DNA from 4 places in the Streptomyces sp. NPDC048197 genome. Region 3 is predicted to be linked to each of the others. Evidence: riboswitches for the same ligand, from Rfam matches in the RefSeq annotation. Region 3 holds a riboswitch; each other region holds the start of a gene.

Region 1 (7,132 bases), on a different contig from region 3:
CTGAAGGCCGCCAACGCGGCCGGCCGCCCGCCGCGCACCGCCCTGTACGTGTCGGGCGCGGCAGGCGACGGCTATCAGGCGGGCCTCGGCCTCCAGCAGCTCGCGAAGCGCCCGACGACGGTCACCGTGCACCAGATAGCGGCGAACGCCGGCGGCCACACCACGGTGGTGTGGCGCAACCAGGTGCCGGAGATCTTCCGCTGGCTGGGCCTGCAGCTGCGGGCCTGAGCCAGCAGACTGGCCCCCGATCACCGGCCCTCGATCACCGGCCCTCGATCACCGGCCCCGACCACCGGCGCCGGGCGACGTGCCCCCCCGGGTGCCGGCGGTGTGGCTCCCGGCGCCGGCGGTGTGGCTCCCGCACGCCGGCCGCGTGGCCCTACGCCGGCCGCGTGGCCCTACGCCGGCCGCGTGGCGCCCGCGAAGGGCATCTGGTCGATCGGCGCGATCCGCACCGGCGCGCCCGGATGCGGCGCGTGGATCATCTTCCCGTCACCGATGTAGAGCCCCACGTGACTGACGGCCGTATAGAAGAACACCAGGTCCCCGGGCGCCAGTTGGGAACGGTCGATGCGCGGGCCGGCGTTGATCTGGGTGTAGGTCGTGCGCGGGAGGGAGACCCCGCCCGACCGCCACGCGGCCTGGGTAAGCCCCGAGCAGTCGTACGCGGCGGGCCCGGTGGCTCCCCAGACGTACGGCTTGCCGAGCGCCGCGTAGGCGAACGCGACCGCCCGGGCGGCCCGTGCGTTGGGCGCCTGCTGCGCGGAGGCGGTGGCCGCGGCCGCCGAGCCGGTGGGGATCCCGCCGAGCAGACCGCCGTCCCGCCCGCCGCCCCCGCGGTCCGCCCGGCCGCCCGCCGTCCCGGCCCGGGAGCCGTCCCGTCCGGCCATCCGGCCCCGCTGTTCCGCCGTCAGCCGGGCCAGCAGCTGTTCCGCGGCGTCCAGTTTCCGGACGACGGTGACCCGGTGCTTCTTCAGCGTGGACTCGTTCCGGGTCAGCCGTTCCGCGGTCTCCTCGGCCCGTTGCCGGACCTGCCGCACGCTGCCGAGCCGGCGCGCGTACCCGGCCACCGCGCTCGCCTGGTGGGCCCCCGTCCGCTCCAGCACCGCGGCGCCGTCCAGATAGCGCTGCGGATCGGCGGACAGCAGCAGCCGTACGGTCGGGTCCACACCGCCGGAGCGGTACTGGGAGGCGGCCAGGGCGCCCAGCCCGGCCCGCGCGGTGTTCAGCTTCTGGGTCCGGCGGGCGGCCTCGTCCTGCAGTCTGCTCAGCTCCTCGCGTGCGGTCTTGGCGGCTTCCTGCGCGCCGTCGTACTTCTGTGTGGCCACCTCTGCCTCCTGGTACAGCGCATCGACCCGGCCCTTGACCTGGGCGGGGGTGGAGAGGTCCGCCGCCTGGCCGGTGCCGTCGAACGCGGTGGCGGTGGCGGCGCCGGCGAGGGCCAGCGTGGCGGCCGTACGGGCGGTGCGCGCGGTGCGCGAGCCGCCGGTGAGCGAGGCGAGCGGATGCTGCCTGGGCTTGCGGTGCGAGGCCACGGTGGCCGTCACTTCCTTCCCTTGCGGCGGGGCGGGAGTCGGCCGCCTGGAGGAGGACGCTAAGCCCGGCTGTCACGGGGGTGGGCGCACTTGCGCGGCATTGTCCGGTTTCGACCGCTGCCGGAACGCGGCTGACCGGAGCGTCATCGCCCGGTCGCCGGGGCCGCTCCGCGCTGACCGAAGCGGCGAATGTGGACGCCCTGCCGGAAAGCGCGTGCTATGCGGCGGATACGATCCGGCCCCATGGACGTAGTCATCAATATCTTCGTCGGCCTGCACATCATCGGCATCGCCTCCCTGCTGGGCGGCTTCCTGACGCAGATGAAGGCGATGGGTGCGGGCACCGCCCGGTTCGTTCCGGCCATGCTGCACGGCGCGCTGACGATGCTGGTCACCGGCATCGTGCTGGTCGGCCTCAACCAGGCGCAGGACCACCCGGTCAACAACATCAAGATCGGCATCAAGATGGCCGTCCTGGTGGTGATCCTGGCGCTGGTCTACGTCAAGCGGGACGAGGAGCAGATCGACAAGGCGCTGTTCGGCGCGGTCGGCGGCCTCACGATGGCCAACATCTTCATCGCCGTCCTCTGGACCTGAGAACGCCGGCCGGCCCTGCGAACGCCGGCCGCCGGAGCCGGGCCCGTAGTGCCCAGGGCCCGGCAACAGCGCCCCCCACAGCAGCACACCGCGCGGTCATCGCACTCCGGGATCCGGAGGCGAGGGCCGCGCGGTGGCGTGTGGGGGGTGTCCGTGGGGGGTGGGCCAAGGGGGAGCGGGGGCGGGCGTCAGCCCAGGCGGACGCTCCCGTAGATCGGCATGTAGTAGATCGACTCCTCCCGGACGTTCGCGCCCGGGTGCGGTGCGTGGATCATCTTGCCGCCGCCTATGTACATGCCGACGTGGCTGATGTCGTCGAAGAAGAAGACCAGGTCACCGGGTTGCAGGTCCTTGGTCGCCACCCGCTGGCCGACCTTGACCTGTTCCCAGGTGGTGCGCGGCAGATCGACCCCGGCCGCCTTCCACGCCGCCTGGGTCAGCCCCGAGCAGTCGTAGGACGAGGGCCCGGTGGCGCCCCAGACGTACGGCTTGCCGATCTGGGCGCGGGCGAACGCGAGGGCCTTCTCGGCCTTGGTGGACTGCGAGCCCCCGGTGGAGCCGCCGGTGTCCCCGCCGGTCTGGCCCCCGGTGGAGCCGCCGTCGTGCTGCCGCTGCCGCTCGCGCTCCTGCTGCTTGCGCGCCTCCTCCTCGGCCCGGCGCTTGGCCGCCGCCTCCTTCCGGCGCTCCAGTTCGGCCAGCCGCGCCTTCTCCTGGGCGGTCAGCCGGGACAGCAGCTGCCGGGCCTCGGCCAGCTTCTGCTGCACGGAGCGCTTGGACTCCTTCAGTGCGGCCTGCGAATTCTGCAGCTGATCCAGGCTGCGGGACGCCTCGGCCCGCTGGCGGGCGGCCGCCGCGGCCTGCTGCTGGTAGTCGGTGACGGCCTGCTGCTGCCGCCCGGTCAGCCGCTCCATCAGGTGGCTGCGGTCGAAGAACTGCTGCGGGTCCTTGGCGAGCATCAGCTGCGCGGTCGGGTTCATCCCGCCGGTGCGGTACTGCGCCGAGGCGAACGTCCCGAGCTCCCGCCGGGACGCGTTCATCTTCTCGGCCCGCTTGGCCGCGGCGTCGAGCAGCCGGTCCACGGTCTCGCGCTGGTGATCGGCGCGCTCCTTGGCGGCGTTGTACTTCTGGGTGGCCACCTCGGCCTGCCGGTAGAGGCCGTCGACCTTCTGCTTGACGTCTTCGATGGTGGGCCGGGGGGCTCTGGGGGCGGCGTCGGCGGTCTGCGAGAGCAGGGTGACCGAGGCGAGTGCGGCGGTGGTGAGCCCGGCCGCCGTACGGCGGCTCCCGGGCGAGACGAGAACGCTGGTGCGCGGCTTGCGATGGGACGCCAAGGCCGGCAACTCCTTCCGTGGACCGCCTACCGGGTTAGCTGTCGGGTTCGGGCGGTGTCGCTGACGGAAGGCCGTGCCCTACGGTCCGTACGTCCGCTGGCGTCGGTCGGACGGATCGATTCACCCCGGTGTTGCTGGTGGGTCCCCGGCTCCGGGTGACCCGGGCGTGACCGGAGGGACACGTCGCGGGCAGGGCCGGACTCGGCGTCGGCGGCCCGTGCGAACGCTGTCGTCCGCGGGGAGGCGGGCTGCCTGAGCGAGGACGTTAGCCAACTCGTGTGGCTCCTGTGAAGGCTGATGTTCGATATGCCCGAAACCTTTTCGTGACCTGAGAGATGTCGTTCCGTTTTCGGGCGGTGTGTGCGGCCGCCGTCCGCAACGCCCGTTCTCCGGCCGTCCCGGCCACTTGTCCACAGTCCCCGGCACGCTGTCGGTGCGGCGGCCTAGACTCGGTGGGCGATGAGCAGCCTCTTTGACGACAGCTTCCTGGCGGACCTCGGCCACAAGGACGAGGAGCCCCCGCCGCCCCCCGAGGACGAGCACGGGCCGGTCCCCGAGGAGATCCCCGCCGACCTGTTCGGCGGGCGGTTCGACGCGCCCGTGCCCAGGGACGCGTACTACCGCGACGGCGCCGCCCGCCCGGCCCTCGACCCCGCCGCGCTGCTCGAGGGGCTCAACGACCAGCAGAAGGCCGCCGTGGTGCACACCGGCAGCCCGCTGCTGATCGTCGCCGGCGCCGGCTCCGGCAAGACCCGGGTGCTCACCCACCGCATCGCCCACCTCCTCGCCGAGCGCCACGTCCACCCCGGCCAGATCCTCGCGATCACCTTCACGAACAAGGCCGCCGGTGAGATGAAGGAGCGCGTCGAGCAGCTGGTCGGCCCGCGCGCCAACGCCATGTGGGTCTCCACCTTCCACAGCGCCTGCGTGCGGATCCTGCGCCGCGAGTCCAAGAAGCTGGGCTTCACGTCCTCCTTCTCGATCTACGACGCCGCCGACTCCAAGCGCCTGATGTCCCTGGTCTGCCGCGATCTGGACCTCGACCCCAAGCGCTTCCCGCCCAAGTCCTTCAGCGCGAAGATCTCCAACCTCAAGAACGAGCTCATCGACGAGGAGACCTTCGCCGGCACCGCTGCGGATGGCTTCGAGAAGACACTCGCCGAGGCGTACGCGATGTACCAGGCGCGGCTGCGCGAGGCCAACGCCCTGGACTTCGACGACATCATCATGACGACGGTCAACCTCCTCCAGGCCTTCCCGGACGTCGCCGAGCACTACCGCCGCCGCTTCCGGCACGTCCTCGTCGACGAGTACCAGGACACCAACCACGCCCAGTACACCCTCGTCCGCGAGCTCGTGGGCACCGGCACCGCCGACATCCCCGCCGCCGAGCTGTGCGTCGTCGGTGACGCCGACCAGTCGATCTACGCCTTCCGCGGCGCCACGATCCGCAACATCCTCCAGTTCGAGGAGGACTACCCGGACGCGACCACGATCCTGCTGGAGCAGAACTACCGCTCCTCGCAGACGATCCTGTCCGCCGCCAACGCCGTCATCGAGCGCAACGAGAACCGCCGCCCCAAGAACCTCTGGACCGACGCCGGTGCCGGCGCCAAGATCAACGGCTATGTCGCCGACACCGAGCACGACGAGGCGCAGTTCGTCGCCGACGAGATCGACCGGCTGACCGACGCCGGCGACGCCAAGGCCGGCGACGTTGCCGTCTTCTACCGCACCAACGCCCAGTCCCGCGTCTTCGAGGAGATCCTCATCCGGGTCGGGCTGCCCTACAAGGTCGTCGGCGGAGTGCGCTTCTACGAGCGCAAGGAGGTCCGCGATGTCCTCGCGTACCTGCGCGTGCTCGCCAACCCCGAGGACAGCGTCCCGCTGCGCCGCATCCTGAACGTCCCCAAGCGCGGCATCGGCGAGCGCGCCGAGGCGATGATCGACGCCCTGTCGCTCCGCGAGAAGATCACCTTCCCACAGGCCCTGCGCCGGGTCGACGAGGCGTACGGCATGGCGGCCCGCTCCGCCAACGCCGTCAAGCGCTTCAACGTCCTGATGGAGGAGCTGCGGACGATCGTGGAGTCCGGCGCCGGGCCCGCCACGATCCTGGAGGCCGTCCTGGAGCGCACGGGCTACCTCGCCGAGCTCCAGGCGTCCACCGACCCGCAGGACGAGACCCGGATCGAGAACCTCCAGGAACTCGCCGCGGTCGCCCTGGAATTCGAGCAGGACCGCGGCGAGGAGAATCCGGGCACACTCTCCGACTTCCTCGAACAGGTCGCGCTGGTCGCCGACTCCGACCAGATCCCCGACGAGGACGAGGAAGGCAGCGGCGTGGTCACCCTCATGACGCTGCACACCGCCAAGGGCCTGGAATTCCCGGTGGTCTTCCTGACCGGCATGGAGGACGGCGTCTTCCCGCACATGCGCGCGCTGGGCCAGACCAAGGAGCTGGAGGAGGAGCGCCGGCTGGCGTACGTCGGCATCACCCGCGCCCGCGAGCGGCTGTACGTCACCCGCTCGACGATGCGCAGCGCCTGGGGACAGCCCTCGTACAACCCGCCGTCGCGGTTCCTGGAGGAGATCCCGGACGACTACGTCGAGTGGAAGCGGACCGGCCCGGCGACACCGTCCGCGTCGATGGGCGGGCTGTCGTCCCGGGGCGGCGGCGGTGGCGGCTTCGGCGGGGGCATCGGCTCCTCGCTGTCCTCGTCCCGCACCAAGGGGCCGAGCGGCTTCGCCACCCGCCGGACCAATGACCGCCAGGTGGCCTCGCTGGCTGTCGGCGACCGCGTCACCCACGACAGCTTCGGGCTGGGTACGGTCGTCGCCGTCAAGGGCAGCGGGGACAACGCCGAGGCGACGATCGACTTCGGCGGCGAGAAGCCCAAGCGGCTGCTGCTGCGGTACGCGCCGGTGGAGAAGCTCTGACGCAGGCCCGGCAGCTCTGACGTAATCCTGCAGCGCCGGCCGGTGGCCTGCGCTGCAGGAACGGTACGCCGGGCGTCAGTTGGGGTTGAGGCCGTGGCTGCGCAGCCACGGGATCGGGTCGACCGCCGCGCCGCCCCCGGGACGCACCTCGAAGTGCAGATGCGGGCCGGTGGAGTTGCCGGAGTTGCCCGAATAGGCAATCTGCTCACCGGCCTTGACCGAACCCGACCGGATCTTGGTGCTGCTCAGATGGCAGTACCAGGTCTCCGTGCCGTCCGGCGCGGTCACGATCGCCATGTTGCCGTAGGCGGAGTTCCACTGGGTCCGGACGGTGCCGTCGGTGGCGGACATGACCGGGGTGCCGTAGCTGACCGGGAAGTCGATTCCGGTGTGCACGGACATCCAGTTCACACCGGCCTGGCCGAAGAGCGCGCTGAGCCCGTGCTGGGTCACCGGCAGTACGTACTTCGGCCGCAGCGCCTCCTTGCGGGCGGCCTCCTCAGCCTTCCGCTTGCGCTCCTGCGCCTGACGTTCCTTGAGGTCGAGCCGTTCCTGGGTACGGCTGGCCCGGTCGCGGAAGTCGTCGGCGCCGGCGCTGAGTCCGGCGAGCTGGGTGTCGAGCTTCTTGTTGGCCGCGGCCCGCTGGACGCCGCCCGGGTCGGGGGCGGTGGCCTGGGTGGTGGTGTCGTCCTTGTCGTTGCCGCCGAGACCGGCGACGGAAGCGGCGGCCAC
Region 2 (7,132 bases), on a different contig from region 3:
CAGGCGTCGTAGGCGAGCAGGGCGAGGGACTCGGAGTTGCCGAGGATGGCGATGCGCGGGCCGGCCGGCAGCGGCTGGGAGGCCAGCAGCAGCCCGGCGTCGATCAGCTCGGTGACGGTGTCGACCCGGATCACCCCGGCCTGGCGCATCAGGGCGGCGACCGTGCTGTCGGGGACGCGGACGGTGGGCACGGCGTGGCCGGGCGGGGCGGTGCCGTTGTGCCGGGCGCCGCGGGCGACCACGACCGGCTTGACGGCGGCGGTGCGCCGGGCCAGCCGGGCGAACTTGCGGGGGTTGCCGATGGTCTCCAGGTAGAGGATCACGACGTCGGTGTCCGGGTCCTCGTACCAGTACTGGAGGAGGTCGTTGCCGGAGACGTCGGCGCGGTTGCCGGCCGAGACGAAGGCGGAGATGCCGGCGATCCCGCCGTCCCCGGGGCCGCGGGCGTGCAGTCCGCTGAGCAGGGCGATGCCGATAGCGCCGGACTGGGTGAACAGGCCGATGTGGCCGGCGCCGGGCATCTGCGGGGCGAGGGAGGCGTTCAGCCGGACGTCGGCGGAGGTGTTGATCAGGCCGAAGGCGTTCGGCCCGATGAGCCGCATGCCGTACGAGCGGGCCTGGTGGAGCACCGCGCGCTGCCGTTCCCTGCCCTCGGGGCCCGCCTCGGCGTAACCGGAGGAGAGGATCAGCACGCCCTGCACGCGGTGTTCGCCGCAGTCGCGGATCACTTCGGGGACGCGCTCCGCAGGGACGGCGATGACCGCGAGGTCGACCGGGTCGGGGATCTCCCGGAGCGCGCGGACCGCCGGCACGCCTTCGGGGTCGAGCCGCCGCAGGTCGTCGGGGAAGGCGTGGTTGACCGCGTGCAGCCGGCCGGTGAAGCCGGCGTCGAGGATGTGGCGCAGGGCCGTGCGGCCGATGCCGCCGGGGGCGCGGCCGGTGCCGATGACGGCGACCGAGCCGGGGGCGAGCAGCCGCTGGACCGAGCGGGCCTCGGCGCGCTGCTCGCGGCTGCGCATCACGGCCATGGACTGCTCGGTCGGTTCGAGGTCGAACTCAAGCCGCACCACGCCGTCTTCGAAGGTGCGCTTCTGGGTGTACCCGGCGTCCGTGAAGACTTTGATCATCTTGGTGTTGGCGGGCAGCACCTCCGCGGCGAACCGCCGGATGCCGCGCTCGCGGGCGACGGCCGCGACGTGCTCCAGCAGGGCGGAGGCCACTCCGCGCCCCTGATGGGCGTCCTGCACCAGGAAGGCGACCTCGGCCTGGTCGTCCTCGGGGCTCTTGGCGGGCAGCCCCTGGTCGTTGATCCGGTCGTAGCGGACGGTGGCGATGAACTCGCCGCCGACCGTGGCCGCGAGCCCGACCCGGTCGACGTAGTCGTGGTGGGTGAAGCGGTGCACATCGCGGTCGGACAGGCGCGGGTAGGGCGCGAAGAAGCGGTAGTACTTGGACTCGTCCGAGACCTGCTCGTAGAAGGAGACCAGCCGCTCGGCGTCGTCGGGGGTGATGGGGCGGATCCGCGCCGTGCCGCCGTCGCGCAGCACCACGTCGGCTTCCCAGTGGGTCGGGTATGCGTGGTCCGGCGGCTTCTGCATGCGGACAGCGTACGACCGGCCACCGACAACCGGCCCGGCGCGCGTAATCTCGGGGTCGGGGGCTGGGAGCAGTCCCGGCAGCGTGAGAGAATGGTCTAGACAACAGTCACGACTTTGAAGGGCAACACCATGGCTGAGCGCCGCGTCAATGTCGGTTGGGCCGAGGGCCTGCACGCCCGCCCCGCATCGATCTTCGTCCGGGCGGCCACTGCCGCCGGCGTCCCGATGACGATCGCCAAGGCCGATGGCAACCCGGTCAACGCGGCCTCCATGCTCGCGGTCCTGGGCCTGGGCGCCCAGGGCGGCGAGGAGATCGTGCTGGCCTCGGACGCCGAGGGCGCCGAGGTGGCGCTCGACCGCCTGGCCAAGCTGGTCGCCGAGGGTCTCGAAGAGCTCCCCGAGACGGTCTGAGTCCCCCGGGACGCCCCTTCGTACGGCGGCCCCGCCACGGTGACCTGAAAAGGTGCCGCGGCGGGGCCGTTCTGCGTGCCGGAGAAATGCCGTCCGGGGAAAGGCCGTCCGGGGAAACGTCGTTCCGGCGAAAGGCCGGTCCTGGGAAATACCGTGCCCTCGGCCACGCAAATGCCGTGCCGACCGCCACGGAATTCTCATGGATCGGGGCGGCCAGTACGCGAGGGAAAGGCATGCACCGGAAAGCCTGCGGTGTCGTATACGCGCCGGAAAGCAGGCACGTGCCGAAACCAGTAATCAAAGGCGGAAACCATCGCCGCCCCGGAAAACGCGTACCCCTTTGTATACGGCCCGCTTGTTAAGAACGGGCGCGCGCTGTGTTGACGGGCCGTTTCGTATCGCTCACGTCGGGTGCGGCGAGGCGCCGCAGCCGGTACACCGGGAGCGACCGCTCGATGTGCGCCGCCATCAGGGCGCGGGCCCGTTCCGCGTCGCCCCGGGCCACCGCGTCCAGCACCGCGCCGTGGTCGTCCCAGGCCTCACCGGCCCGCGGCGTCGGCTCCGTCGCATACATCCACTCGATCTTGCGGCGCAGCTGGGTCAGCAGCGCGGTCAGGCTGGGGCTGCCGGCCGCCTGGGCCAGCGTCTCGTGGAACCAGCCGTCGAGTTGGCGCAGGTCGGCGGGGCTGCCGTGGCGGGCCCGCTCGCGGCCCAGCCGTACCAGTCCGCGCAGCACCTTCAGATGGGCGGGGGTGCGCCGGGCGGCCGCGCGGGCCGCGCCCAGCGGCTCCAGCAGGGCGCGGATGTCGAGCAGGTCGGCGGCCTCCTGCTCGGTGGGCTCGGCGACGCAGGCGCCCGCGTGGTGGCGGGTGGTGACGAAGCCCTCCGACTGCAGGGTGCGCAGCGCTTCGCGGACCGGCACTCTGGAGACGCCGTAGCGGGCCGCCAGGATCTCCTCGATCAGCCGGCTCCCCGGCGCCAGTGCACCGGAGACGATGTCCTCGCGAATCGCCGTGCACACCGCATGCGCGGAAATATGGCCTCGCATCGATCGTGCCTCCGCCGTAATCCCCGGAAAACGCCGCCGGTCGGCGGCTTTTCCGAGACTCTATTCGACCGGCGCGGCTTTTCCGACGGACTCCGCGTATTCGGCGATATTTTTTGGCCAGCCGGCGCGGGGCATGTGGAGGCGTGCGCCGAGGGTGTGGGGCGGACCGGTCGGACGCCGGCTCAGACGTTGACGCCGTGCGACCGCAGATACGCGATCGGGTCGATGTCGGAGCCGTAGTCCGGGCCGGTGCGGGCCTCGAAGTGCAGATGCGGGCCGGTGACGTTGCCGGTGGCCCCGGAGAGGCCGATCTGCTGGCCGGGGGTGACGGTCTGGCCGACCGAGACGCCGATCGACGACAGGTGGCCGTACTGGGTGTACGTGCCGTCGTGCATCTTGATCACGATGTTGTTGCCGTACGCGCCGCCCCAGCCGGCCTCGACGACGGTGCCCGCGCCGACCGCGTGCACGGAGGTCCCGGTGGCGGCGTGGAAGTCGATGCCGGTGTGACTGCCGGACGACCACAGGCTGCTGGAGGCCTGGTAGCCGGTGGAGACGTAGGAGCCCGCGACGGGGGCGACGAAGGCGTTCAGGCGCTTGCGCTCGGCGTCCCGGGCGGCCCGCTCCTTGGCCTCGCGCTCCGCCTTTGCCTTCTTCCTGGCCGCCTCGGCGTGCCGCTCGGCCTCCGCCGCGCGCTTCTTGGCCTCGGCCTCGGCCTTCGCCTTCACGGCGGCGACCTCGGCGGCGGCCTGCTGGGCGTCGGCCTGGACCTCCAGGCGGTGGGCGAGTTCGTCACCGAGCACGACGGCCTGGGTGAGACCGGTGTCCTGGGTGCGGGCCGCGTCGGTGGCGGCCAGCGCCGGCGAAGCCAGGGTTCCGACGACGCCGGAGGTGGCGAGGGTGGCTATGCCGGCGAGGTTGCGGGTCGTCCGGGCGCTGCGGCTGGCCCTGCGGTGCTTCCCGGTGGCACGGGTGAACGCCATGTGCTGGCTTGTCCTTTCCTTCCCTCTCGCCTACCGGGTTAGCTGACGGGTTCGGAGCAGGAAGGTCTCCTACGGGCTCCTCCGGAGAGGGGCCCGATTCACCCCAGGGACGTGGGTCCCCGGCTCCCCTGGCTCGCGCCGTAGGGGGACTCGGCGATGACTGTCCGGTGCCACTGTTGTGGCGGAGTTGTGACGAACAGCCGGACCGACGCTAATCGGGGCCACTTTGCGGAGCCAAACGGAACCGCGATTTTGTGCGGGATGCCACAAGTTCCGGCTCAACGAGCCCTCACAAACCGGACATACGGCGGACACCGACGGGCTCCGGCCGGACTCCGGCCGACTCGCACGGACATGCAACGGCTCCCGTGGTGAGCGAACACCACGGGAGCCGGTGAAGACATGACGCATCGTCATGCGCCAAGAGACGGCTAGCCGCTGACGACCGTCACCTCTCCGATGCCCAGCGCCTTGACGGGCTCGGTGATCTGCGCGGCGTCGCCCACCAGGACGGTCACCAGGCGGTCCACCGGGAAGGCATTGACGGCGGCGGCGGTCGCCTCGACCGTGCCGGTCTCCGCGAGCCGGAGGTACAACTGCGCCTGATAGTCGTCCGGGAGCTGCTGCTCCACCTGGTCGGCGAGGGTGCCCGCAACGGCCGCCGCGGTCTCGTACTTGAGCGGCGCCACCCCGACGAGGTTCTGCACCGCGACGTCCCGCTCCTCGTCCGTCAGCCCCTCTGCCGCGAGGGTCCGCAGCACCTTCCAGAGGTCCTCCAGCGCGGGCCCGGTGGAGGCGGTGTCCACCGAGCCGCTGATGGCGAGCAACGCCGCGCCGGTGGCGCCCTCGGGGGACGTGGGAGCCGTGGAGCGCAATACCTGGCCGAAGGCACGCACCCCGTAGGTGTAGCCCTTCTCCTCGCGCAGCACGCGGTCCAGCCGGGAGGTGAGGGTGCCGCCCAGGCAGTACGTGCCGAGCACCTGGGCCGGCCACACGCGGTCGTGCCGGTCGGCGCCGATCCGGCCGAGGAGCAGCTGCGTCTGGACCGCGCCGGGGCGGTCCACGATCACCACGCGGCCGGTGTCGTCCGCGGCGATCGGGGTGGCCCTGACCGGCTCGGCGGTCGAACCGGTCCAGGCGCCGAGGGTGTCGGCGAGCGCCGCGGCCAGGTCGATGTCGGTGAAGTCACCGACGATCACGGCGGTGGCCGTGGCGGGCCGGACGTGCGCGTCGTAGAAGGCGCGCACGGCCGCGGCGTCGACCCGCGCGACGGTCTCCTCGGTGCCCTGGCGGGGGCGGGAGATCCGCGCGGTGGCCGGGAACAGCTCCTTGGAGAGCGCCATCGCCGCGCGCCGGGCCGGGTTGGCGAGCTCGTGCGGGATCTCGTCGAGGCGGTTGCGGACCAGCCGCTCGATCTCGCTCTCGGGGAAGGCGGGGGCGCGCAGCGCGTCGGCGAGCAGGCCGAGCGCGCGGGTCAGCCGGGACGCCGGGACCTCCAGGGAGACGCGTACGCCGGGGTGGTCGGCGTGCGCGTCCAGCGTGGCGCCGCAGCGCTCCAGCTCGGCGGCGAAGCCCTCCGCGTCGTATTTGTCGGTGCCCTCGGACAGGGCGCGCGCCATGATCGTGGCGACACCGTCCAGGCCCTCGGGCTCGGCGTCCAGCGGCGCGACGAGGTTGATCTCGACCGCGACGACCTGCTGGCCGGGGCGGTGGCTGGTCAGGAGGGTGAGGCCGTTGGGCAGTTGGCTGCGCTCGGGGGCCGGGAAGGCCCACGGCTTGGGCGCGCCGCTCTGGGGCTGCGGGTGGAACTGCATGGTGCTCCCTGCGGAATCCTGGCGGGTGGCGTCGCTCACTGCTCCGTCTCCCCTTCCTCGGTGCCGTTGCCGGCCGGCTCGGTGGGCTCGTAGACGAGCACCGCGCGGTTGTCGGGGCGCAGCCGGGCCTTGGCGACCGCCTGCACCTCCTCGGGGGTGATGTCCAGGACCCGCTGTACGGCGGTGAGCGCGAGCTGCGGGTCGCCGAACAGGACGGCGAAGCGGCACAGTTCGTCGGCGCGGCCGCTGACCGTCGCCAGGCGGTCCAGCCACTCGCGCTCCAGCTGGGCCTGCGCCCGTTCCATCTCCTCCGGGGTGGGCCCCTCGGCGGCGAACCGCGCCAGCTCCTCGTCGACCGCCCGCTCGATGGCGGGCACCTCCACCCCGGCGGACGTCTTCACGTCCAGCCAGCCCAGGGAGGGCGCACCGGCCAGCCGCAGCAGACCGAAGCCGGCGGCGACGGCGCTGCGGTCGCGGCGCACCAGCCGGTTGTACAGGCGGGAGGACTCGCCGCCGCCCAGGACGGTCAGCGCGAGGTCGGCGGCGTCCGCCTCACGGGTGCCGTCGTGCGGCAGGCGGTAGGCCGCCATCAGGGCACGGGAGGGCACCTCCTCCTCGACGACCTCGCGCAGCTCGCTGCCGACCACGTCGGGCAGGGTGCCGTCCCGGGGCGGCTGCTTGCCGTCGTGGGAGGGGATCGAGCCGAAGTACTTCTCGATCCAGGCCAGCGTCCGGGCCGGGTCGATGTCGCCGACGACCGACAGGACGGCGTTGTTGGGCGCGTAGTACGTACGGAAGAACGCCCGGGCGTCCTCCAGGGAGGCGGCGTCCAGATCGGCCATCGACCCGATGGGGGTGTGGTGGTACGGGTGGCCCTCGGGGTACGCCATGGCCGTCAGCTTCTCGAAGGCCGTGCCGTAGGGGACGTTGTCGTAGCGCTGGCGGCGTTCGTTCTTGACGACGTCGCGCTGGTTCTCCAGGGACTCCTCGTCGAGCGCGGTCAGCAGCGAACCCATGCGGTCCGCCTCCAGCCAGAGCGCCAGCTCCAGCTCGTGGGCGGGCATGGTCTCGAAGTAGTTGGTGCGCTCGAAGCTCGTGGTGCCGTTGAGCGAACCGCCTGCGCCCTGCACCAGCTCGAAGTGGCCGTTCCCCTTCACCTGCGCGGAACCCTGGAACATCAGGTGCTCGAAGAGGTGAGCCAGGCCCGTACGGCCCTTGACCTCGTGGCGGGAGCCGACGTCGTACCAGAGGCAGACCGCTGCGACCGGGGTCAGGTGG
Region 3 (7,132 bases):
CCCTGGCCGTCTGGGCCCGCAAACAGGAGCTCCTCTCCCTCCCCGGCTACCTCGCCCCCTACATCACGGCCGGCTGGCTCACCCCCGCCGAACCGGACGCCCTCGCCTCCCTCAAGACCCGCGCCCTGGCCCGCGACATCGCCCGCCGCACCGAGGGCCCCGCCGCCGCCCGCGCCGTCACCGCCTACACCACCGCCGCCACCGCCCTCTCCTTCCACCGCCGCCGCGCCCACCTCAGAGGCCCCGACCCGGACTTCAGCACCCGCGAGCAGTACTTGCTGCAACGGGTCAGGCAGTACGAGAGGTGGGGACGGCCGGCGTTGACGTGTGCGTTGCGGACTAGCCGTCGTACGGACGGTCCGCCCAACGTGACCGATGCTGGCGGATGCAGTCGACCCGTATCTGGTGCTCCTTGACCCGCGTCAGCGCACGAACGAGCTTCTGCGTCAGCCCGTCGATCACCTCATAGGCATCGGTCAGCTGAAGGGCACCCCGGTCGAAGAGGGCATGGCAGTTCGGGCAGAGGCACAGCACGTTGTCCACCGCGTCGGGCCCGTTGTGCGGCTTGCCCAGGGCTTGGATGTGCGCGGCTTCGCTGATGGCCTCGCCCTCGGGTGACACTACGAGCCGCAGTCCACACGCCTGGCAGGTGTTGTCGTACATCCGCTTGACCTCGCGTACGACGGCCGAGTCACGTATGAGTCGTTCGTAGGCGACGGTTCGGCGAAATTGCTCTTCCAGGTCGGTCTTCTTCTCACCGTCCGGTGCCACGGGTTGCGGCTTCGGTGATTCGCCGGGTGCCAGCTTGAGGAGCCGGAACTGACAAATGCGGAAGCCTTCCTTACCGATCGTGGTCCAGCTCTCCGCGACTCGGAAGAGGCCGCAGTACTCATAGCCACCGGTGGCCTTCTGTCGCTTGATGTCCAAACCGCGAATGACGCGTACCGGATTCCCCAGCGCCTGGTTCAGCAACAATCCGGCGTTACCGCGTGAGTCCATCGTCTGATCGGCCACCATGCGCTGAGTCGTGCGGTCGCGCCCGCCCTCGCCGGTGTAGACGATCTCGGACTCGCCGTAGACGTCGTCGAGGTAACCGCCGGAGAGAACGATGGAGTCGACGCCCTGGTGAGCGGTTCCGGAGATCCCCAATCCGCTTTGCCGGTGCACCCCTTTCTCGTGCAACTCGGCATGCCCCTTGAAGTGCTGACCTTCGTGGACACCCGGTGGGGTACCGAACTTCACGGGGTTCGCCGCGTTCTTCTTCGCCATGCACGCATACTGCCAAGTGCTTGATCACTACGTCATCAGTCGGTGCAGCATTCCCGGGCGTAGGCTCACAGGAGTTGTTTCTTCTGTGGTTTGTCTGGTGTCTCTTCTGAGGAGTGGAGTGGACATGGCCGGCGTTCCGAGCAGTGTGGTGGCGGCGAGTGGGTTGCTCGGGGGTTATGGGGTGGCTCGGTGGACGAAGAAGCGGCCGTTGGGGGGTGTGGCGTTGGCTGCGGCGGGGGCGGTGGCGGCTCGGGAGTGGCAGCGCAAGGCCGGTGGTAAGACGGCGGCGGCGCTGAGTGGGGCCTATGTGGCGGCGTTTGTGGGGTCGCATCCGTTGGCCAAGAAGATCGGGGCCTGGCCTTCGGTATTCGCGGTGGCGGGCGGGGTGGCGCTGGCGTCCTGGGCGGTGGTGGACCGGCGGGGGTAGTGCGCCCGGCGGCGTTGCGCTGCGGGTGGGAGAGGAGAGGGGCCCTGGGGCCCCGCTCCTCCCCTTTGGGGCGGGCCCGTGTCCGGGATTACACCGATGCCTCGTTGAGCAGGGTGAGTTCGGGGGCGGTGAGGGTGAGGTCGGTGACGGCCAGGAGGGGGGCGAGCTGGGCGGTCGTGCGGGCGCTGGCGATCGGGGCGGCGACCGTCGGCTGGGCGGCGAGCCAGGCCAGCGCGACGGTGGCGAGCTCGGCACCATGGGCGGCGGCGACCGTGTCGAGGGCCTCCAGGACGCGGGGGCCGCGGTCGGTGGCCAGGTACTGAGCAGCCTTCCCGGACCGGGCGCTGTCGACCGCCGCACCCGGCCGGTACTTGCCGGTCAGGAAGCCGGAGGCCAGGGCGTAGTACGGGACCGCGGACACGCCGTTGCGGGCGGCCACGTCGGCGAGTTCGCCCTCGTAGGTGTCGCGGGAGACCAGGTTGTAGTGCGGCTGCAGGGCCACGTAACGGGCCACGCCCTCGCGGTCGGAGAAGGCGAGGGACTCCTCCAGGCGCTGCGCGGAGATGTTGGAGGCGCCGATCTCGCGGACCTTGCCGGCCCGGACGAGGTCGTCCAGGGCGGTCAGGAACTCACCGACCTCGACGGACTCGTCGTCGTAGTGGGTGTAGTAGAGGTCGATGTAATCCGTGCGGAGCCGGGTGAGGGACTCCTCGACCGCGGACTTGATGGTGGCGGCGGACAGACCCTTGTAGTCCGGGTGCGCGCCGACCTTGGTGGCGATGACGATGTCGTCGCGATTGCCGCGCGCGGCCAGCCAGTTGCCGAGGACCGTCTCGGATTCGCCGCCCTTGTTGCCCGGCACCCAGGCGGAGTACACATCGGCGGTGTCGATGAAGTTCCCGCCGCCCGCCACGTACGCGTCCAGTACGGCGAACGACTCGGCCTCGTCGGCGGTCCAGCCGAAGACGTTGCCCCCGAGGGAGAGGGGGGAGACGGACAGCGAGCCCAGGGCCCTGGGGGTACGGGAGTTGTTGCTTGTCGCGCTCATGGTGATGACAGCGTCGCGGGGCGAGTGGCTATTCCCGCTTACGGGAGTTATTCCCGTTCCTCGGACCTTCTCGCTCCTCGGACCTTCTCGCTCCTCGGGCGGCGGCCACCTTCGCGCCGTGGCCGCCCGCCCCGCCCGTCAGGTGCTCAGACGTTGACGCCGTGGTCGCGCAGCCAGGGCATCGGGTCTATCGGGTCGCCGGCGCCGGGGCGTACCTCCAGGTGGAGGTGGGGTCCGGTGACGTTGCCCGTGGCGCCGACCCGGCCGATGACGTCGCCGGTGCTGACCTTGCCCGAGGTCTTGACCATCGAGGACAGGTGGCAGAACCACAGCTCGGTGCCGTCGTCGAGGGTCAGGACGATGCGGTAGCCGTACGAACCGGCCCAGCCGGCCTGGGTGATGGTGCCGGAGTGCACGGCCTTGACGGGCGTGCCGGTCGGGGCGGCGAAGTCCTGGCCGGTGTGGTCCGCGACCCAGCGGTCACCGGCCTGCCCGAAGCTCGCGGTGAGGGTGTACGAGGAGACCGGGGTGATGAAGCTCTGCGCCAGTTTGGCGAGGCGTTCGGCCTCGGCCTTACGGCGGGCCTCCTCCTCGGCCTTGCGCTTGGCCTCGGCCGCTGCCTCCTTCTTGGCGGCCGCGGCCTGCTCGGCGGCCTTCAGGTCCGCGGCGGCGTCCGTGGTGGCCTGCTTGATCGCGGCCTGCTCGGCGGCCTCGCGGGTCTCCTGCTCGGCGGCGCCCTGCTGGGCGTCGGCCTGCTGGAGGATGCGGCTGCGCAGCGCCTCACCGGCGTTCGCGCCAGAGCCCGAGCCCGTACCCGCGTCAGAGCCGGAGCCAGAGTCCGTGCCCGTGCTCGATCCGGCGCCCCCGCCCGCGCCCGCGTCCGCGCCCGTGCCGGTGGTGGACGGCGAGCCCGGCCCGGCGTTCCCGGTGAGCGGGTCGGCGGGAGTGGTGGCGGAGGAGGCGGAAGCGGTGTGCGCGCCCCCATCGGTGTGCGAGCCGCCGTCGGATATCAGGTCGCCGACGCCGGGCAGGGAGGCGGCGTCCGGGAGGTGGTCGGAGACGGCGTCGGCCACTCCGCCGAGGTCGGGCATCGAGATCGGCACCGGCGGCCGGCCCTCGGCCGTGGCCATCCCGCCCGCGCCGACCGCCGCGATGACGCCGACGCCCAGGACCGTCCCGCCGCGGGCGAGTCCACCGCCGCGCTGCCTGGCCACCCGGTGCTTGCCGCGGACCGGGCGGACGGACTCCTCGGTGGGGTTCCATTCCTCCCACTGGCCGTCGGCGTCACCGTTCGCCTCACCGGCCGCCGCGCAGCGGGTGTCGGTGACGACAGCCGTGTCGGCACCGACAGTGGCGTCGGTGCCAAAAGCAGTGTCGGTGGCGAAAGCAGTGTCAGTGGCGACTGCGGTGTCGCCGGGATGCGCGAAGGCGTTGGGGGCGTTGGGAGCGCCTGACGCGTACCGGGCATACGGGGCGCCCGGGCCCCGGTCGTCGGAGTCGTAGGCGGACGGAGCCTCGGGGACAGGCCTGTTGGACGCCACGGGGGCGCACTCCTTTCCTTCCTTCTCGCCTACCGGGTTAGCTGACGGGTTCGGAGCAGGAAGGTCTCCTACGGGCACCCTCTGGCGAAGGCGTCCGATTCACCCCAAGGTGGTGGTTCCCCGGTTCCCTTGGTGCAGTTCGAGGTGCTGGAGGTGCGTGAAAAGCGCGTGCGGGATTCGGCGTCGGCGCACGGTGCCGCCTCTTGCGGCGGCTGGGACGACCGCGCTGCGTTATCGGACAGTAATAGAGATCGCGACGGTTTTCCAAGCCTTCCCGGGAATCCATATGCCTCGCGCACCAGCTTTGGCGTGGTGTTTTCCGGTCACCATGGCCATAAATCGGGCGAGTTGACCGCACCGCCCCGTGCCGCGTCTAAACGATCTCTCGATGATTGTGCGTCAGTTGTTATGCGGAGGGGTGCCTGCCCATTACGGAACGTGAAGACAGTAACGTCGGATCATGGTCGTCAACGCCGAGCGCCCTGGACACTCCCTGCACCCCGGACACTCCGAGCGCCCCGGACACTTCGAAAGTCCCGGATACGCCGAGAGCCCCGGACCCGCCGAACGCCTCCGCAACGCCGGCCCCGGGCGTCACGGCCGTCCCGGCCACGGCGGAATCCCGACCGGAAACGCCCAGGACGTGGCGCGGCGGTACCACGAGTTCTCCTGGCGCGAGGCGCGCGGCCGGTCCGACGCCCACGAGGAGTTGAGCGCCCGGATCGGCCAGGACCAGGAGCTGTGCGAGCTGCTGGCGGGTTCGCTGCCGGCCGGCAACAAGCAGCAGCCCCAGCTCCTGCTCGCCGCCGTACGCCACCTCGACGGCCCGCACGCGGAGCAGGGCCCGCGCGGCGCGGCGGCGTACGGGCGCTGGCGCGAATGGACGATCCGGCACTGGGACCAGGTGCGGGACGTGATCATGCGCCGCGGCACCCAGACCAACGAACCGGCCCGCTGCGCCACGCTGCTGCCGCTGCTCGCCCGGCTGCCCCAGCCGCTGGCCCTCCTGGAGGTCGGCACCTCGGCCGGGCTGTGCCTGCACCCGGACCGCTATCGGTACGCGTACGGACACGGACACGAGTACGGGTACGGGGAAGCGGGCGGACCGGCAGCCCACGCCCCGCTCGCCGAAGTAGGCGCGGCCGACAGCCCCGTGGTCTTCCACTGCCAGGTGCCGTCGCCAGTGCCGGGGGCGGGGGCAGGGCCGGCAGGGCAAGGGGCGTCGCACCTCCCCACCCGCCTGCCCGAGGTCGTCTGGCGGGCCGGGATCGATCTCGCACCGCTCGACCCGGTCGCCGAGCCGGACGACCTGCGCTGGCTGCAGTCGCTCGTATGGCCCGGCGACGAGGCGCGGGCGGCCCGGCTGTCCGCGGCCGTGGACGCGGTGCGGGCGGTGCCGCGGCCGCGGATCGTCCGCGGGGACCTGATCGACGAACTGCCCGCGCTGGCGGCCGAGGCGCCGGCCGGGGCGACGCTGGTCGTGTTCCACACCTCCGTGCTGAGCTATCTGCCGTACGCCCGGCGCGAGGAGTTCGCCCGGCTCGTACCGTCGGTCCTCGACGGGCGGGACGGCGGCGGGCACTGGATCTCCCAGGAGCACCACTCCGTACTGCCGTGGCTCCCCCTGCCCGCGCACCACACCCCACGCCCGGACGACCCGCTGCAGCTGACCCTCGCCCTGGACGGGCACCCGGTCGCGCTCACCGACCCGCACGGCCAGAGCTTCCGCCCGCTGTAGTAGGCCCCCGGGACTTGGGCCTGGCAGCGGCTGGCCCCGGCCAGGCCCAAGGCCCAGGCCCAGGCCCCTGGCGCACCCTTGTGAGCCCTTCCGCCCGCCGTAGAAGTGCGCCGCGCGAACCGGCCCGGATCGTCGAGTCGCCGAGTCGCAGAGTCGCCGAGCTCTCACTCCCCCATCGGCCGCTGCAGCGCCAGCAGGGCCATGTCGTCCGCGGGGGCCCCGCCCGTGTGCCGGGCGACGTCCTCGATGAGGGCGTCCAGGAGGCTGCCGGGGTCCGGGAAGCGCCGGCCGCGGAGCTTGTCGGCCGGGTCGTAGAAGCGGCCGCGCAGGTCGCGGGCCTCGGTCACGCCGTCCGTGAAGAAGACGAGCAGCGAACCGGCCGGGAAGAACGACTCGTCGGAACGGTCCGGCCAGCTCGCCACCTCGCGCATCCCCAGCGGCAGCGCAGGCACGACGGGCATCAGCTCGCACAACCCGCCGTCCGGGCCCAGCAGCAGAGGCGCTGGATGGCCGCGGTTGAGGACCCGCAGCACGGGCCGCCCGTCGGCCGGGATCTCGGCCAGGACCGCGGTGGTGAACCCCTCGTACTGATCGATCCCCGCGCGCCGCCCGCCCTCCCGTTGCAGTGCCCGCTCCAGCCGGCCGGCCACCGCCTCCAAGGTGGCCTCCTGTTCCGCCGCCTCCCGGAAGGCGCCGATGACGACCACGGCGGCCTCCACCGCCTCCAGCCCCTTGCCACGGACGTCACCGACGATCAGCCGTACGCCGTGCGGGGTGTCCTGCACGGCGTAGAAATCGCCGCCGATCCGGGCGTCCGCCCGCGCGCCCACGTACCGGGCGGCGACCGCGAGCCCGCCGAGCCGCTCGGGCGGCGCCGGCAGGACGGCCCGCTGCGCGGCCTCCGAGACGTCCCGTACGGAGGCCAGACGGGCGTCGGACCTCCGGACGACGCGGTTGATGGCGAGCGCCAGCAGGGCGACCACGAAGACGGTCGCGATCTCGGTCACCGACTCGTGGGTGTCCTGGGCGGCACTGCGGTACGTCACCACCAGGGACTCGCCGGCCATGGCGGCCAGGGCCGTGAGGGCGGTGGCGGGCAGCGAGAGGAG
Region 4 (7,132 bases), on a different contig from region 3:
ACCTCCCCGTTCGTGCCCGCGGCCACCGTGGCGGCGGGCTTCACCCAGCGTCGGGCAGCCGGCACCGATGAGTCCAACACATCGTTTTCATCGGACCCATCTCCAATCACGATTGATCTCGGATGACGATCGGCTGCTCCCGCCGGTGGCAGGATCGGTGGGCATGGAGCTCCAGCAGATGCGCTATGTCGTGGCGGTGGCCGAAACGGGCGGGTTCACCCGGGCCGCCGAGCGGTGCCACGTCGTGCAGTCGGCCCTCAGCCACCAGATCGCCCGGCTGGAGAAGGAGCTCGGGGCGCGGCTCTTCGACCGGACCAGCCGCAGCGTCCGGCTGACCGCCGCCGGCGAGGCCTTCGTCCCCGTCGCGCGGCAGGCGCTGGCGGCGGCCGAGCGGGCCCGGGCCGAGGTGGCGGCGGCGACCGGGGAGGTGCGCGGCCGGCTGGCGGTGGGCGCGATCTCGACCGTGGCGGCCGTCGATCTCGCCCGGGAGCTGGGCGATTTCCGCCAGCGCTATCCGCAGGTGCGGGTCGGCCTGCAGATGGAGATGAGCGATCCGCTCATCGAGAAGGTGCGGGAGGGGACGCTGGACGTCGCCTTCGTCGGGCTGGTGCCCGCCGCCCGGCCGTCCGGCGTACGGGAGCGGGTGCTGGCCCGCGGCGAGCTGGTGGCCGTCGTGCCGCCGGGGCATGCACTGGCGGGGCGGGAGTGGACGACGCTGGCGCGGCTGGCGCGGGAGACCTTCGTGGACTTCACGGCGGGTTCGGCGGCCCGGCGCCAGCGCGACGAGGCGTTCCGGGCGGCCGGGCTGTCGTCGGAGGTGTCCTTCGAGGTGACCACGGTGGAGTTCCTGGCGAAGCTGGTGCGGGCGGGGCTGGGCATCGGCATGGTCCCGGAGGCCATCGCCGCCGAGCTGTCCGGGCTGCACATCGTGCGGGCGCGGCCGGCGCCGGAACGTACGGAACGGGTGGTGTGGAGCGCCCTGGGGCCGTCACCGGCGGCGGTGGCCTTTCTGGAGGGGCTGGGAGTCGATCCGGGCACGTCCTGAGGGGGACCACCGGGTGCCCCGGGGCGGGGCCGGCCGTCCGTGCGCCGGGCGTCCCCCGGGGCGGTTACGGTCAGAGGGTGCACGACAAGCCCCACCCCACCCCTACGGACCCCACGCCCGCCGACAGCGCTCCGGACCGCCCCGCCGGCTGCCCGGCGAACCGGCCGGTCCCGCCCGCGCCCGCGCTGTTCACCTGGGAGTTCGCGTCCGATCCGTATCCGGCGTACGCCTGGCTGCGGGAGTACGCGCCGGTGCACCGCACGGCGCTGCCCAGCGGGGTCGAGGCATGGCTGGTGACCCGCTACACCGAGGCGCGGCAGGCGCTGGCCGACGCCCGGCTCTCCAAGAACCCGGTGCACCACAGCGAGTCCGCGCACGGCAAGGGCAAGGTCGGCATCCCGGGCGAGCGCAGCGCCAACCTGATGACGCATCTGCTCAACATCGACCCGCCGGACCACACCCGGCTGCGCCGGCTGGTCAGCAAGGCGTTCACACCCCGTCGGGTCGCCGAGTTCGCGCCCCGGGTGCAGGAGCTGACCGATCACCTCATCGACGGGTTCGCCGGCCGCGGCGAGGCCGATCTGATCCACGAGTTCGCGTTCCCGCTGCCGATCTACGCGATCTGTGACCTGCTGGGCGTGCCGCGCGAGGACCAGGACGACTTCCGGGACTGGGCGGGCATGATGATCCGGCACGGGGGAGGGCCGCGGGGCGGGGTCGCGCGCTCGGTGAAGAAGATGCGCGGCTATCTCGCCGAGCTGATCCACCGCAAGCGGGAGGCGCTGCCGGCCGGGCCGACGCCCGGCGAGGACCTGATCTCCGGGCTGATCCGGGCCTCGGACCACGGTGAGCACCTCACCGAGAACGAGGCCGCCGCGATGGCGTTCATCCTGCTCTTCGCCGGTTTCGAGACCACCGTCAACCTCATCGGCAACGGCATCCACGCCCTGCTGGGCCACCCCGCCCAGCGCGAGCTGCTGCAGAAGTCGCTGGCGGCGGGCGACACCGGGCTGCTGACCACCGGCGTTGAGGAGCTGCTCCGCTTCGACGGCCCCGTGGAGCTGGCGACCTGGCGGTTCGCCACCGAGGAGCTGACCCTCGGCGGGCAGCGGATCGCCGAGGGCGACCCCGTCCTGGTCGTCCTGGCCGCCGCCGACCGCGACCCGGCACGCTTCCCCGAGCCGGACGTGCTCGACCTGACCCGGCGTGACAATCAGCATCTGGGCTACGGGCACGGCATCCACTACTGCCTGGGCGCCCCGCTCGCCCGGCTCGAAGGGCAGACCGCGCTCGCCACGCTGCTGACCCGGCTTCCGGACATCCGGCTTGCGGTGGAACCGGGCGAATTGCGCTGGCGCGGCGGTCTCATCATGCGCGGACTGCGGTCGCTGCCCGTGGAGTTCGCGCCCGAGCGGCCCTGACCAGCGGCGGAGGCCGATGGTGACAGAGCGTCAGGACGTGACCTGCGCGTGATCTCCGCTACACCGACTTGTGACTACCCGTGACCCCGGCTACCTTTCGATCCACGATCGACGGCTCCTCGAACACACTGCCGAGGAAGCCGCTGGATCGCGACAACTCAACCGCCGCGCGAAAGGCATCCGCATGCGTTCCGGGAACGGCCGACACCGTCGCCCCCGTCAAGCACCGGCCATCTTTGTCACGGCGGGAGTGACCGGTTCGGCACTCGCACTGCCCCTGCTCTCCGCCAGTGGCGCGCACGCCGCCGACACCGCGACCTGGGACCGGGTCGCCCAGTGCGAGAGCGGCGGCATCTGGAGCTCGGACACCGGCAACGGCTTCTACGGGGGCCTCCAGCTCACCCAGGACATGTGGGACCGGCACGGCGGCGGGGCCTACGCCTCACGGCCCGACCTCGCCAGCCGCGCCCAGCAGATCGCGGTGGCCGAGACGATCCTCGACGACCTCGGCCCGGACGCCTGGCCGAGCTGTGCGGTGAACGCCGGCCTGACGAAGGACGGCCGGGCGCCGCAGGTCGACCCGGGCGGCACCAGCGCCCCGATACCCGACCCCTCGGACGACGACGGCTCCACCGGCTCCACCGGGATGCACGACGGGACGGCCGACAACCCCGGTGGCGATGCGGGTGACGAGCCGGCCGGTGACGAGCCGTCGCAGACCACGCCGTCCCCGTCCACTCCCGCCCCCTCGGACTCCGCCGGCACCGGCGAATCGTCCCCCGGCCCCGACCGGACCTCCGGTTCGTCCGGGCCGTCCGGCGACGCGACACCCGGCGACCGGGGCGAGGACCCGTCCGGCACCCCCGGCCCCTCCGACGACGGCAGCGGCACGGGCAACGGCAGCGGCACGGACGACGGCAGCGGCCCGGGCTCCGCGGACGGCACGGCCTCCGACGGGCCGCAGGACGGGTCGCAGGGCGGTACGGGGACGGACGGCGTGCCGGGCGGTTCGGGCCGGCACCGTGGCGGCGCGGACCCGGGCGAGGACGACGGCACCGGCCGGACGGCCGGCGGGCGGCACGCCTCGCGCGGTGACGACGCGCACCGGACACCCCCGGCGGGCGGCGACGGGTACACCGTGCAGCCGGGTGACAGCCTGTCAGCGATCGCCCAGGCGCACCGGCTGCCGGGTGGCTGGCCGGCGCTCTACGACCGCAACGAGGACGTCGTCGGCTCCGACGCGGACCTGATCCAACCAGGTCAGCAGCTCGATCTCGGGCAGTCCGCGGGGTAGTTCGCCGGATTCGGCCCGCTTTGGCGAAAGTGAGACAAGCGTCTCGTTGTGGGGCGGTGGGCCCCGAAGGGTCCACCGCCGTCGCACCAGTCCCCACCTGCGGGTTTACGACCCCTCCGTGATCAAAAATGGTCAACTCGGTCCAGTTGGGGGGGGTTTGAACACCACAAGGGTTCCTGATTACGGTCATCACCGCTCGCCAAAGCGGGCCCCTTCGATCACACGCCGAATCCTGCCGGTGGTCGGAGGCAGTTGACGCGCAAGCGCCGTAGGCAGGAGCGGGGGAACCAAGGTAGGCGCCGGCCCGGCCCGTGAAAGCGGGTCAGCCGGCTTGGGGTGAAGCCCGGTGCCGATGGCACCGGCCGGGCGACTCATCAGTCCGAACCCGACAGCTCACCTCGCAGGCGTCGGTGAGGAAACGAACGAACCATGCTGATCAACAAGGGCAAGCACCGTCGTCCCTCCAAGGCCGTCCGCGTCGCCACCCTCGCCGGTGTCGCCGGTGCCGCCGTGGCCGTCCCGCTGATGGGCGCCACCTCCGCGTCCGCCGCCTCCGTCGCCACCTGGGACAAGGTCGCCCAGTGCGAGTCCGGCGGCAACTGGTCGATCAACACCGGTAACGGCTACTACGGTGGCCTGCAGTTCTCCAACTCCAGCTGGGCCGCCGCCGGCGGCACCAAGTACGCGCCGCGCGCGGACCTCGCCACCAAGTCCCAGCAGATCGCCGCCGCCGAGAAGCTCCTCGCCCTCCAGGGCCCGGGCGCCTGGTCCTGCGCCGGCGCCGGCGGCCTGACCTCCGGCGGTCCGTCCCCCGACCTGAACACCAGCGCCCCGGTGGCCAAGTCCGCGCCGGCGAAGAGCGACGCCGCCGTCAAGCGCACCCCGGCCGCCCCGAAGCACGAGAGCGCCCCGGCCGCCCCGAAGAAGAACGAGGGCCACGGCAACTACACCGTCAAGGCGGGCGACACCCTCGCCAAGATCGCCAAGGCGCACGGCACCCACTGGAAGGCCGTCTACGCGGCCAACAAGTCCGTCATCGGCGGCAACCCCAACCTGATCTTCCCGGGTCAGAAGCTCCACGTCTGAGCCGTCCCCGCACCGGGACACCCCAGCTGAGACCGGCCCCGTCCGGCGCGCCCTCCCCCCGGCGCGCCGCGGCGGGGCTTCTCCGTATCCCACCCTCGTCCCCGCCGTGATCCCCGCCGTCCGCGCCACCGCCGGCCGGCCGCTCCGCCGGACTTTCACCGCTCGGCGAACATTGCGGCAAACGCCCCATGAGCTGGGCCTTTGTGCTGCTTGTGGGGTTATTCCGTCCCACGGAGCGGGCCAAGGGCAGGCGGACGCTCCTCGGGCCGTTAGGCTCGTGCTGCAACTCCAGACACCCATGAAGGAGACAACGTGCCGTCCATCGACGTCGTCGTAGCCCGCGAAATTCTCGACTCGCGAGGTAATCCCACGGTCGAGGTCGAGGTCGGCCTCGACGACGGCAGCACCGGCCGTGCCGCCGTGCCGTCCGGCGCCTCGACCGGCGCCTTCGAGGCCATCGAGCTCCGCGACGGCGACCCCAACCGCTACCTCGGCAAGGGCGTGGAGAAGGCCGTCCTGGCCGTCATCGAGCAGATCGGCCCGGAGCTCGTCGGCTACGACGCGACCGAGCAGCGGCTGATCGACCAGGCCATGTTCGACCTGGACGCCACCGACAACAAGGGTTCGCTCGGCGCCAACGCCATCCTCGGCGTCTCCCTCGCCGTCGCGCACGCCGCCTCCGAGGCCAGCGACCTCCCGCTGTTCCGCTACCTGGGCGGCCCGAACGCGCACGTCCTGCCCGTGCCGATGATGAACATCCTGAACGGCGGCTCGCACGCCGACTCCAACGTGGACATCCAGGAGTTCATGATCGCCCCGATCGGTGCGGAGTCCTTCTCCGAGGCCCTGCGCTGGGGCGCCGAGGTCTACCACACCCTCAAGAAGGTCCTGAAGGAGCGCGGTCTGTCGACCGGCCTGGGCGACGAGGGCGGCTTCGCCCCGAACCTCGGCTCCAACCGCGAGGCCCTCGACCTCATCCTGGAAGCCATCAAGCAGGCCGGCTACGCCCCCGGCCAGGACATCGCGCTCGCCCTGGACGTCGCCGCCTCCGAGTTCTACAAGGACGGCTCGTACCAGTTCGAGGGCCAGTCCCGCTCGGCCGCCCAGATGACCGAGTACTACGAGGAGCTCGTCGACGCCTACCCGCTGGTCTCCATCGAGGACCCGCTGTTCGAGGACGACTGGGCCGGCTGGAAGGTCATCACCGACAAGCTCGGCGCCAAGGTGCAGCTGGTCGGCGACGACCTGTTCGTCACCAACCCCGAGCGCCTGGCCCGCGGCATCGAGGAGGGCTCCGCCAACGCCCTCCTGGTCAAGGTCAACCAGATCGGCTCGCTGACCGAGACCCTGGACGCCGTCGAGCTGGCCCAGCGCAACGGCTTCAAGTGCATGATGTCGCACCGCTCCGGCGAGACCGAGGACGTCACCATCGCCGACCTCGCCGTCGCCACCAACTGCGGCCAGATCAAGACCGGTGCTCCGGCCCGCTCCGAGCGCGTCGCCAAGTACAACCAGCTGCTGCGCATCGAGGAGATCCTCGACGACGCCGCGGTGTACGCCGGCCGCAGCGCGTTCCCCCGCTTCAAGGGCTGACGCCCCGGAGCGCGGAGCCCCGCGGTTCCGCCGGGGCGGCCCGACCCGCGGCCCGAAAGGGCTGATCGGGCGAGCCGACCGCCCAGCGCCCCGTACGTCCCCGGCGACGGTCCCGTACCGTTGCCGGGGACGTACCTGCTTGACGCAGACCGGCGTCCGTCAGTGAAGGGGAGACGACGTGCCCGCGGACCGGTTCTCGACCGCGACCCGACTCAAGGCGCTCGGCGAGCAGGCCGCCGCCCGCGTCTACCGCGCCCGGCCGGCCCGCCGCAACCGCCTCACCGGCCGCGCCGCCCTGCTGGCCCTGGTGATGTGCTCGCTGGTGGTCGCGCTCGCGTACCCGATAAGGCAGTACGTATCCCAGCGCTCCGACATCGCCGACCAGCGCCGCAAGGCCCGGGACGCGGGCGCCGAGCTGGACCGGCTGCGCGAGCAGAAGGCCCGCTGGCAGGACCCCGAGTACGTCCGCCAGCAGGCCCGCCGGCACCTGCACTACGTCATGCCGGGGGAGACCGGATACATCGTCCAGGACGGCTCCGGCACCGCCGCCGCCCCCAAGGGGACGCGGGCCGCGCAGCGCCCCTGGTACGACAACCTCTGGCACGCGGTCGACGCGGCCGACAAGGCCGCCAAGCGGTAGCGCCGGCTCCGGCCGTACCGCCGGCGCGCGCGGCCCCGTACTGTCGACAGGGA

What was found. A riboswitch is a leader RNA that binds a small molecule or an ion and turns the genes downstream of it on or off. The one in region 3 is predicted to bind cyclic di-AMP.
Positions count from the first base shown of each region.
Region 1: it holds a riboswitch for cyclic di-AMP, as region 3 does, so the genes downstream of both, ACGF4C_RS13050 (NlpC/P60 family protein) here and ACGF4C_RS36615 (M23 family metallopeptidase) in region 3, are expected to answer to the same signal.
Region 2: it holds a riboswitch for cyclic di-AMP, as region 3 does, so the genes downstream of both, ACGF4C_RS03695 (M23 family metallopeptidase) here and ACGF4C_RS36615 (M23 family metallopeptidase) in region 3, are expected to answer to the same signal.
Region 4: it holds a riboswitch for cyclic di-AMP, as region 3 does, so the genes downstream of both, ACGF4C_RS30680 (transglycosylase family protein) here and ACGF4C_RS36615 (M23 family metallopeptidase) in region 3, are expected to answer to the same signal.

Region 1 covers NZ_JBIDAJ010000007.1:241,655-248,786, reverse strand. The annotation lists gene ACGF4C_RS13065 (alpha/beta hydrolase) at 1-228, shown strand, start outside; gene ACGF4C_RS13060 (NlpC/P60 family protein) at 399-1,547, opposite strand; gene ACGF4C_RS13055 (hypothetical protein) at 1,779-2,132, shown strand; gene ACGF4C_RS13050 (NlpC/P60 family protein) at 2,321-3,463, opposite strand; cyclic di-AMP (ydaO/yuaA leader) riboswitch at 3,471-3,640, opposite strand; gene pcrA (DNA helicase PcrA) at 3,923-6,400, shown strand; gene ACGF4C_RS13040 (peptidoglycan DD-metalloendopeptidase family protein) at 6,476-7,132, opposite strand, start outside.
Region 2 covers NZ_JBIDAJ010000002.1:115,983-123,114, reverse strand. The annotation lists gene ACGF4C_RS03710 (GNAT family N-acetyltransferase) at 1-1,598, opposite strand, end outside; gene ACGF4C_RS03705 (HPr family phosphocarrier protein) at 1,728-2,009, shown strand; gene ACGF4C_RS03700 (GntR family transcriptional regulator) at 2,368-3,057, opposite strand; gene ACGF4C_RS03695 (M23 family metallopeptidase) at 3,240-4,040, opposite strand; cyclic di-AMP (ydaO/yuaA leader) riboswitch at 4,053-4,206, opposite strand; gene ACGF4C_RS03690 (M16 family metallopeptidase) at 4,472-5,854, opposite strand; gene ACGF4C_RS03685 (pitrilysin family protein) at 5,890-7,132, opposite strand, start outside.
Region 3 covers NZ_JBIDAJ010000051.1:22,917-30,048, reverse strand. The annotation lists gene ACGF4C_RS36635 (PrsW family intramembrane metalloprotease) at 1-416, shown strand, start outside; gene ACGF4C_RS36630 (YDG/SRA domain-containing protein) at 340-1,269, opposite strand; gene ACGF4C_RS36625 (hypothetical protein) at 1,394-1,696, shown strand; gene ACGF4C_RS36620 (aldo/keto reductase) at 1,785-2,744, opposite strand; gene ACGF4C_RS36615 (M23 family metallopeptidase) at 2,891-4,285, opposite strand; cyclic di-AMP (ydaO/yuaA leader) riboswitch at 4,297-4,451, opposite strand; gene ACGF4C_RS36610 (DUF2332 domain-containing protein) at 4,746-6,023, shown strand; gene ACGF4C_RS36605 (PP2C family protein-serine/threonine phosphatase) at 6,188-7,132, opposite strand, start outside.
Region 4 covers NZ_JBIDAJ010000031.1:80,821-87,952, reverse strand. The annotation lists gene ACGF4C_RS30695 (LysR family transcriptional regulator) at 164-1,045, shown strand; gene ACGF4C_RS30690 (cytochrome P450) at 1,123-2,466, shown strand; gene ACGF4C_RS30685 (transglycosylase family protein) at 2,717-3,760, shown strand; cyclic di-AMP (ydaO/yuaA leader) riboswitch at 3,974-4,182, shown strand; gene ACGF4C_RS30680 (transglycosylase family protein) at 4,190-4,846, shown strand; gene eno (phosphopyruvate hydratase) at 5,159-6,439, shown strand; gene ACGF4C_RS30670 (septum formation initiator family protein) at 6,618-7,079, shown strand.